One region of the Rossellomorea sp. FM04394 genome, then DNA from elsewhere that is predicted to be linked to it. Evidence: a T-box and tRNA genes for the amino acid it is inferred to sense, from the RefSeq annotation. Region 1 holds a T-box; the other holds one or more tRNA genes.

Evidence for each region. A T-box is a leader RNA that pairs with one kind of tRNA and senses whether it is charged. The one in region 1 lies ahead of trpS (tryptophan--tRNA ligase), so its partner is inferred to be a tRNA-Trp.
Region 2: it encodes a tRNA-Trp, which carries the amino acid that the T-box ahead of trpS (tryptophan--tRNA ligase) is inferred to sense. The anticodon was not compared.

Annotation. Positions count from the first base shown of each region.
Region 1 is NZ_CP168654.1:1,533,005-1,536,141, forward strand. Features, by position in the region: gene ACCB35_RS07690 (YjbA family protein) at 28-777, shown strand; gene trpS (tryptophan--tRNA ligase) at 898-1,896, opposite strand; T-box leader at 1,948-2,180, opposite strand; gene ACCB35_RS07700 (DUF3899 domain-containing protein) at 2,224-2,607, opposite strand; gene ACCB35_RS07705 (peptide ABC transporter substrate-binding protein) at 3,117-3,137, shown strand, end outside.
Region 2 is NZ_CP168654.1:1,274,335-1,277,471, reverse strand. Features, by position in the region: gene ACCB35_RS06420 (carbohydrate ABC transporter permease) at 1-96, opposite strand, end outside; tRNA gene ACCB35_RS06415 (tRNA-Gly) at 569-642, opposite strand; tRNA gene ACCB35_RS06410 (tRNA-Leu) at 647-730, opposite strand; tRNA gene ACCB35_RS06405 (tRNA-Cys) at 740-813, opposite strand; tRNA gene ACCB35_RS06400 (tRNA-Gly) at 821-895, opposite strand; tRNA gene ACCB35_RS06395 (tRNA-Gln) at 900-971, opposite strand; tRNA gene ACCB35_RS06390 (tRNA-His) at 1,011-1,086, opposite strand; tRNA gene ACCB35_RS06385 (tRNA-Trp) at 1,098-1,171, opposite strand; tRNA gene ACCB35_RS06380 (tRNA-Tyr) at 1,206-1,289, opposite strand; tRNA gene ACCB35_RS06375 (tRNA-Thr) at 1,309-1,384, opposite strand; tRNA gene ACCB35_RS06370 (tRNA-Phe) at 1,398-1,473, opposite strand; tRNA gene ACCB35_RS06365 (tRNA-Asp) at 1,491-1,567, opposite strand; tRNA gene ACCB35_RS06360 (tRNA-Met) at 1,675-1,748, opposite strand; tRNA gene ACCB35_RS06355 (tRNA-Val) at 1,820-1,895, opposite strand; tRNA gene ACCB35_RS06350 (tRNA-Glu) at 1,937-2,011, opposite strand; tRNA gene ACCB35_RS06345 (tRNA-Ser) at 2,031-2,122, opposite strand; tRNA gene ACCB35_RS06340 (tRNA-Asn) at 2,130-2,204, opposite strand; rRNA gene rrf (5S ribosomal RNA) at 2,212-2,328, opposite strand; rRNA gene ACCB35_RS06330 (23S ribosomal RNA) at 2,627-3,137, opposite strand, start outside.

The sequences.
Region 1 (3,137 bases):
AGATTGTAGCAAAGCGAGGGGTCAATCATGTTATATCTTCATGATGTATGGGTAAATTGGTTCGAAGGCGAAGAAAATGGCTACAATGTCTGTCATTTTCACGAGTGGAGAAAAGAGGATGTTATTGAGTTATTGGATCAAGTTCCTCTCATTAAAGTGGACACTGTTTTGTTTCATTACATCGAGAATGATTTATCAGAGTTACCTCAACAACTGCTCAATAATGTCTATCAAAAAGCATACTTGCGAAAAAACCATGAACGAATTCAACTGGATTATTGCTTCATTGTCACGGATGGGACAGGAATACTTGCCGTGGATACGATCGGGTATACCGTTCCAATAAGAAAAAGCAGGCTCATTCCAAGGCAGGAACAGCTTGTCTATGAAATGGTTGAAAGTCATGAAACGATGCACTACGCTATTCAGCCTGAAGGAAAGAAAGAGGATTCATACCACATTCTTTCACCGAGTCCTTATATGATGAGTGGTCTGACAAGAAAAGAAAGACAGTTGAAGCAATTATTATTTATGGCGCTGGATCAGCTCCACAGCTCAAATAACACGGCAGAAATACGTTACTGGTACACGGAATGGGCTCCGCAGCGATATCGGACCATTCAGGAGATGGACTTTGAAGAAATTTGGCAAATGTTGTACGAAGAAACACAGTATGGCTGGTCGGACAAGCATCTTACTCTCTGCGAGAACTTAATTAAGGGACAACCCTTCTTTGAAAAACTATGGGAAGTGGAAAATCGTCCTAAGGTAAATTAGTAGGTAAACGAAAACCTTGAGTCTATAATGGGCTTGAGGTTTTTTGTTTGGTGGGGGGAAGGTGGTGACCGTGAATGGAAATAAAAAAGCCAAGAGCCTGAGCGGCTCTTGGCACCATCACTATTTTCTTTTTCTCTCTTTACGCCCGAGTCCCATGGCCTTTTCCATCTTTTTGAGCATTTTGTTTGCAGCAAAGTTAGCCTTTTCAGCCCCACGGTCAAGGATGTCATCTAACTCTTCTGAATCAATCAATTCATAGTAGCGGTCCTGTACCGGCTTAATGGCATTGATTACTACTTGAGCCAAGTCAGATTTGAAATCTCCGTAGCCCTTACCTTCATACTTTTGTTCAAGTTCTTCTATAGAGCTGCCTTCAAGTATCGAATAGATAGAAAGAAGGTTTGATACCCCTGGTTTGTTTTCTTTATCGTATTTCACAATACCATCTGAATCCGTTACAGCACTTTTAATTTTCTTTTCGATCAGCTTCGGATCATCGAGGAGCGTGATAAATGATTTCTGATTAGCATCGGACTTACTCATTTTCTTCAGAGGATCCTGTAGGGACATGACACGTGCGCCCACTTTAGGAATCCGGACTTCCGGAACAGTAAAGATATTATTGTATTTGTTATTGAAACGCTCAGCAAGATTTCTCGTTAATTCCAGATGCTGTTTCTGATCTTCTCCCACAGGGACTAAGTCGGTACCATAGAGCAGGATATCAGCCGCCATTAATGGCGGGTAAGTTAATAAACCGGCAGAAACTGCTTCTTTACCATGTGATTTATCTTTGAATTGTGTCATTCTTTCAAGCTCACCAATATATGTCACACATTGCAGGATCCACCCTGCCTGTGCATGGGCCGGAACCTCCGATTGAATGAATAGCGTTGATTTATCCGGGTCGATGCCACAAGCAATATAGAGTGCTGCGAGACTGCGGATGTTCTTCCGAAGCTCCATTTTATCTTGTGCCACCGTGATCGCATGCTGATCCACTACACAGAAATAACAATTGTATTCTTCCTGCAGCTCAGTGAACTGCTTCATTGCCCCGATGTAATTACCAAGCGTAATCGTACCACTCGGTTGAATCCCACTAAAGATTTTCTTCATCTAACTTCCTCCTCTGAATAAACAAAATAAAAACCCATCCGGCCTAATAAAGATAGGGACGAATGGGATCATTTCCGCGGTGCCACCCTAAGTACTCAAATGAGTCAGCTTAGTCCATGAGAACATGGAACCTCTTTAACGTGAGGTTGATCCGTTATATGCTACTCAATTTCACAAATAAAGCTCAGAAGTCCATTCCCTTTCCAATGAATACTTGTTCTCACCAACCACAAGCTCTCTATCATTCAAAGATGAAAGGTACTACTCTTCATCGACGCTTATACTCTCATTCATATACATTTATTATATAAAATAAAGTTTCGTAATTCAAGTATACAGGAGATAGGACAAGGCGATGGAAAATACGAGCGAAAAAGTACCGACTATAAGAAATGATTTCGTAATGGAATATGAGCGCTTGTGGCCATATTCTTCATGAGCATCCTTTGTTTCATCCAAATCATCGAACTGAGAGATGTATTTTCCTTGTTTCGTACTTTTCCTGAATCTCTTAAGGGCATACACGATCCCATTGAAAAATCCCTTTTGAATAATATAGAGGAGGGCCCCTATGACAGCATAGGTAATTCCGATAATGAACAAACTGTCTATAATAGAAAGAAGCAGGTTTTTGCCCTGTAGAATAGCAGCCCCAAAGGCGATGATGAAAAACAGCAGTGTAAGAATGTAGAAAAAATTAATTCGTTTCATAGTACTCCTTAAATTGTTTTTTATAAAAGTATACATGATGGATAAAGTAGAATTCAATCATCGTTCATATATATTCAAATCAGCGTGCAATGCACGGGAAAAGAGAATAGAAATCCACATAAACCGTATACACTAGAAACACCTGCTGGTTTACAATTCCTGTGAACGAATAAAGTATATATTCTATTATTTATATTTAGTCTGGGAATCTTATATTTATAATAGAAGTAGGGGGCAGTGGATGAAAAATCCTGCACAAAACATTTGAGGTTGCCATATTTGAAATTTACATTTGTAACAATTGTAATGGGACAAACTCTCTAAAATAAACAGATAAAAGCCTTATGTATCAAGGTTTTAATAACAATATACCTATTAATCTGATAATTTCGCAAAAAAACTGTTAAATTCATATTGCAATAATTTCTCTATCATGTATAATAAGTAACAAATCTTCTGAAAATTAGAAGATAAATAAATATGAGATTTACGAGGAGGTCAATTTCAAGATGAAGAAAAAGTTTTCATTC
Region 2 (3,137 bases), 260 kb from region 1:
CTGAATCACTAAGAAAAATATAAGTGCCGGTCCAACAAAGGCAGCATACGTCAGCAAGCTCTTATACTTGAACTTCTTCTTCGTCACTGCTTTCATTTGTACGTCTCTGCTTACCGGTCCAGTCTGAATCTTTGGTTCCACCCGTCTCACCACCCTTAATTATGTAATCGCTTTCTTATATTATAATGGTAGCGCTTACTTAAAAAGGGGAACTCAATTGACAAAGAAGGTGTAAAATTTTGACTAGATGGGTTTGGGTTTGGTGTTGTGGTGGGTATATGAAAAGGTTGGACTTCTTTGGTTTAGTTAGGTGACCCCAGCGTGCAATGAGTTTTTGAAAATAAAATCTTGGAATTGAAAATAAAAGTGGAAAATTTGAAAATAAAATCGTGGAATTGAAAATAAATGGTCCAGTTTTGAAAATATATTGGTCTTGATCGAAAGTAAATGGAGCGAAGTCGATTAGATAAGCGTCAATAACGATGAAAGTCATGCTAAACAGATGATTTTTCATAATTAGACAATAAAAAAGACTTCCTCATAATGAGAAAGCCTGTCGTATGTAAGTTGGAGCGGGTGAAGGGAATCGAACCCTCATCATCAGCTTGGAAGGCTGAGGTTTTACCACTAAACTACACCCGCGATGTGGTACCGGTGGCCGGGGTCGAACCGGCACTCCAGAGGAACACGATTTTGAGTCGTGCGCGTCTGCCTATTCCGCCACACCGGCATTACATTTTGGAGGCGGCAACCGGATTTGAACCGGTGATCAGGGTTTTGCAGACCCATGCCTTACCACTTGGCTATGCCGCCTTAATATTGGAGCGGAAGACGGGATTCGAACCCGCGACCCCCACCTTGGCAAGGTGGTGTTCTACCACTGAACTACTTCCGCACTACTGGGCTAGCTGGATTCGAACCAACGCATGTCGCAGTCAAAGTGCGATGCCTTACCGCTTGGCTATAGCCCACTGATAGTATATGTCACGGAAATAAAAATGTGACTTTAATGGGGCGACTGATGGGAATCGAACCCACGAATGCCTGAACCACAATCAGGTGCGTTAACCACTTCGCCACAATCGCCATGATAAAATTGGCAGGGGTAGTAGGAATCGAACCCACACCAAAGGTTTTGGAGACCTTCGTTCTACCTTTAAACTATACCCCTATAAGAATAGATATTCTGCTTAGATAAAAACAAATGGTGGAGGGGGGCAGATTCGAACTGCCGAACCCGAAGGAGCGGATTTACAGTCCGCCGCGTTTAGCCACTTCGCTACCCCTCCAAATATTATATCACTCGAGTGGTGCCGGCAAGAGGACTTGAACCCCCAACCTACTGATTACAAGTCAGTTGCTCTACCAGTTGAGCTACACCGGCATCAAGTAATAAATGGTGGCTCAGGACGGAATCGAACCGCCGACACATGGATTTTCAGTCCATTGCTCTACCAACTGAGCTACTGAGCCACTATGTAAAATAAAAATGGCGGTCCGGACGGGACTCGAACCCGCGACCTCCTGCGTGACAGGCAGGCATTCTAACCAACTGAACTACCGGACCAAAGCTTTTTGCGTTAGCAAAATAGGTTTCATTACCTTGACGTTAGTCAAAATAACTATCCATGCGTGACTCATTAAGGATTATGCTATCCCAAGTCAAAAATGGTATTGCGGGGACAGGATTTGAACCTGCGACCTTCGGGTTATGAGCCCGACGAGCTACCGAACTGCTCCACCCCGCGACGATATAATTGTAACTTATATAATCTTATATAATATGGAAGATTTTTTTCACTACGCTTCGTGAAAATCATGGTGGAGGATGACGGGATCGAACCGCCGACCCTCTGCTTGTAAGGCAGATGCTCTCCCAGCTGAGCTAATCCTCCAACATATTAATTGTTTGTTTTTCACATTCGGATAAAAGTGTTGGTGACCCATACGGGATTCGAACCCGTGTTACCGCCGTGAAAGGGCGGTGTCTTAACCGCTTGACCAATGGGCCTTAGTAAAAAGAATTGTTATGGCGGAGAGCAAGGGATTTGAACCCTTGAGACAGCGTTAACCGTCTACACGATTTCCAATCGTGCTCCTTCGGCCACTCGGACAGCTCTCCAATATGATGGCTCCGCAGGCAAGATTCGAACTTGCGACCGATCGGTTAACAGCCGATAGCTCTACCACTGAGCTACTGCGGAACGATATGCCTGGCGACGTCCTACTCTCACAGGGGGAGATCCCCCAACTACCATCGGCGCTGAAGAGCTTAACTTCCGTGTTCGGCATGGGAACGGGTGTGACCTCTTCGCCATTGTCACCAGACAATTTCTTGTCTCTTTTTTAAGGACAAGTACTATTATATCGCGTAGATATAATTTTTCAAGGCTTTTTTTATATTTTTGTATAAAATTCATTCCCTGAAAACTAGATAAAGAATTGATGTCAAGAAAGCCGAATATCGACCAATGTTGTATCTGCTTCTTCAAGTAGATACCATTCCAGCTCCGGCGGCTAGAGACTCGAAGTCATTTCAGTTCAATCAGCTGAGGGTAAAAGGCACCCTCTTCTGATTGCCCAGAAATGCTTGTCGTCTCTGTTCAAGCCGCCTCCGCTTTATAGTGTGGTTAAGTCCTCGATCGATTAGTATCAGTCAACTCCACATGTCGCCATGCTTCCATCTCTGACCTATCTACCTAGTCATCTTCTAGGGATCTTACTCACTTACGTGATGGGAAATCTCATCTCGAGGGGGGCTTCATGCTTAGATGCTTTCAGCACTTATCCCTTCCGCACATAGCTACCCAGCGATGCCTTTGGCAAGACAACTGGTACACCAGCGGTGCGTCCATCCCGGTCCTCTCGTACTAAGGACAGCTCCTCTCAAATTTCCTGCGCCCACGACGGATAGGGACCGAACTGTCTCACGACGTTCTGAACCCAGCTCGCGTACCGCTTTAATGGGCGAACAGCCCAACCCTTGGGACCGACTACAGCCCCAGGATGCGATGAGCCGACATCGAGGTGCCAAACCTCCCCGTCGATGTGGACTCTTGGGGGAGATAAGCCTGTTATCCCCGGGGTAGCTTTTATCCGTTGAGCGATGGCCCTTCCATGCGGAACCACCGGATCAC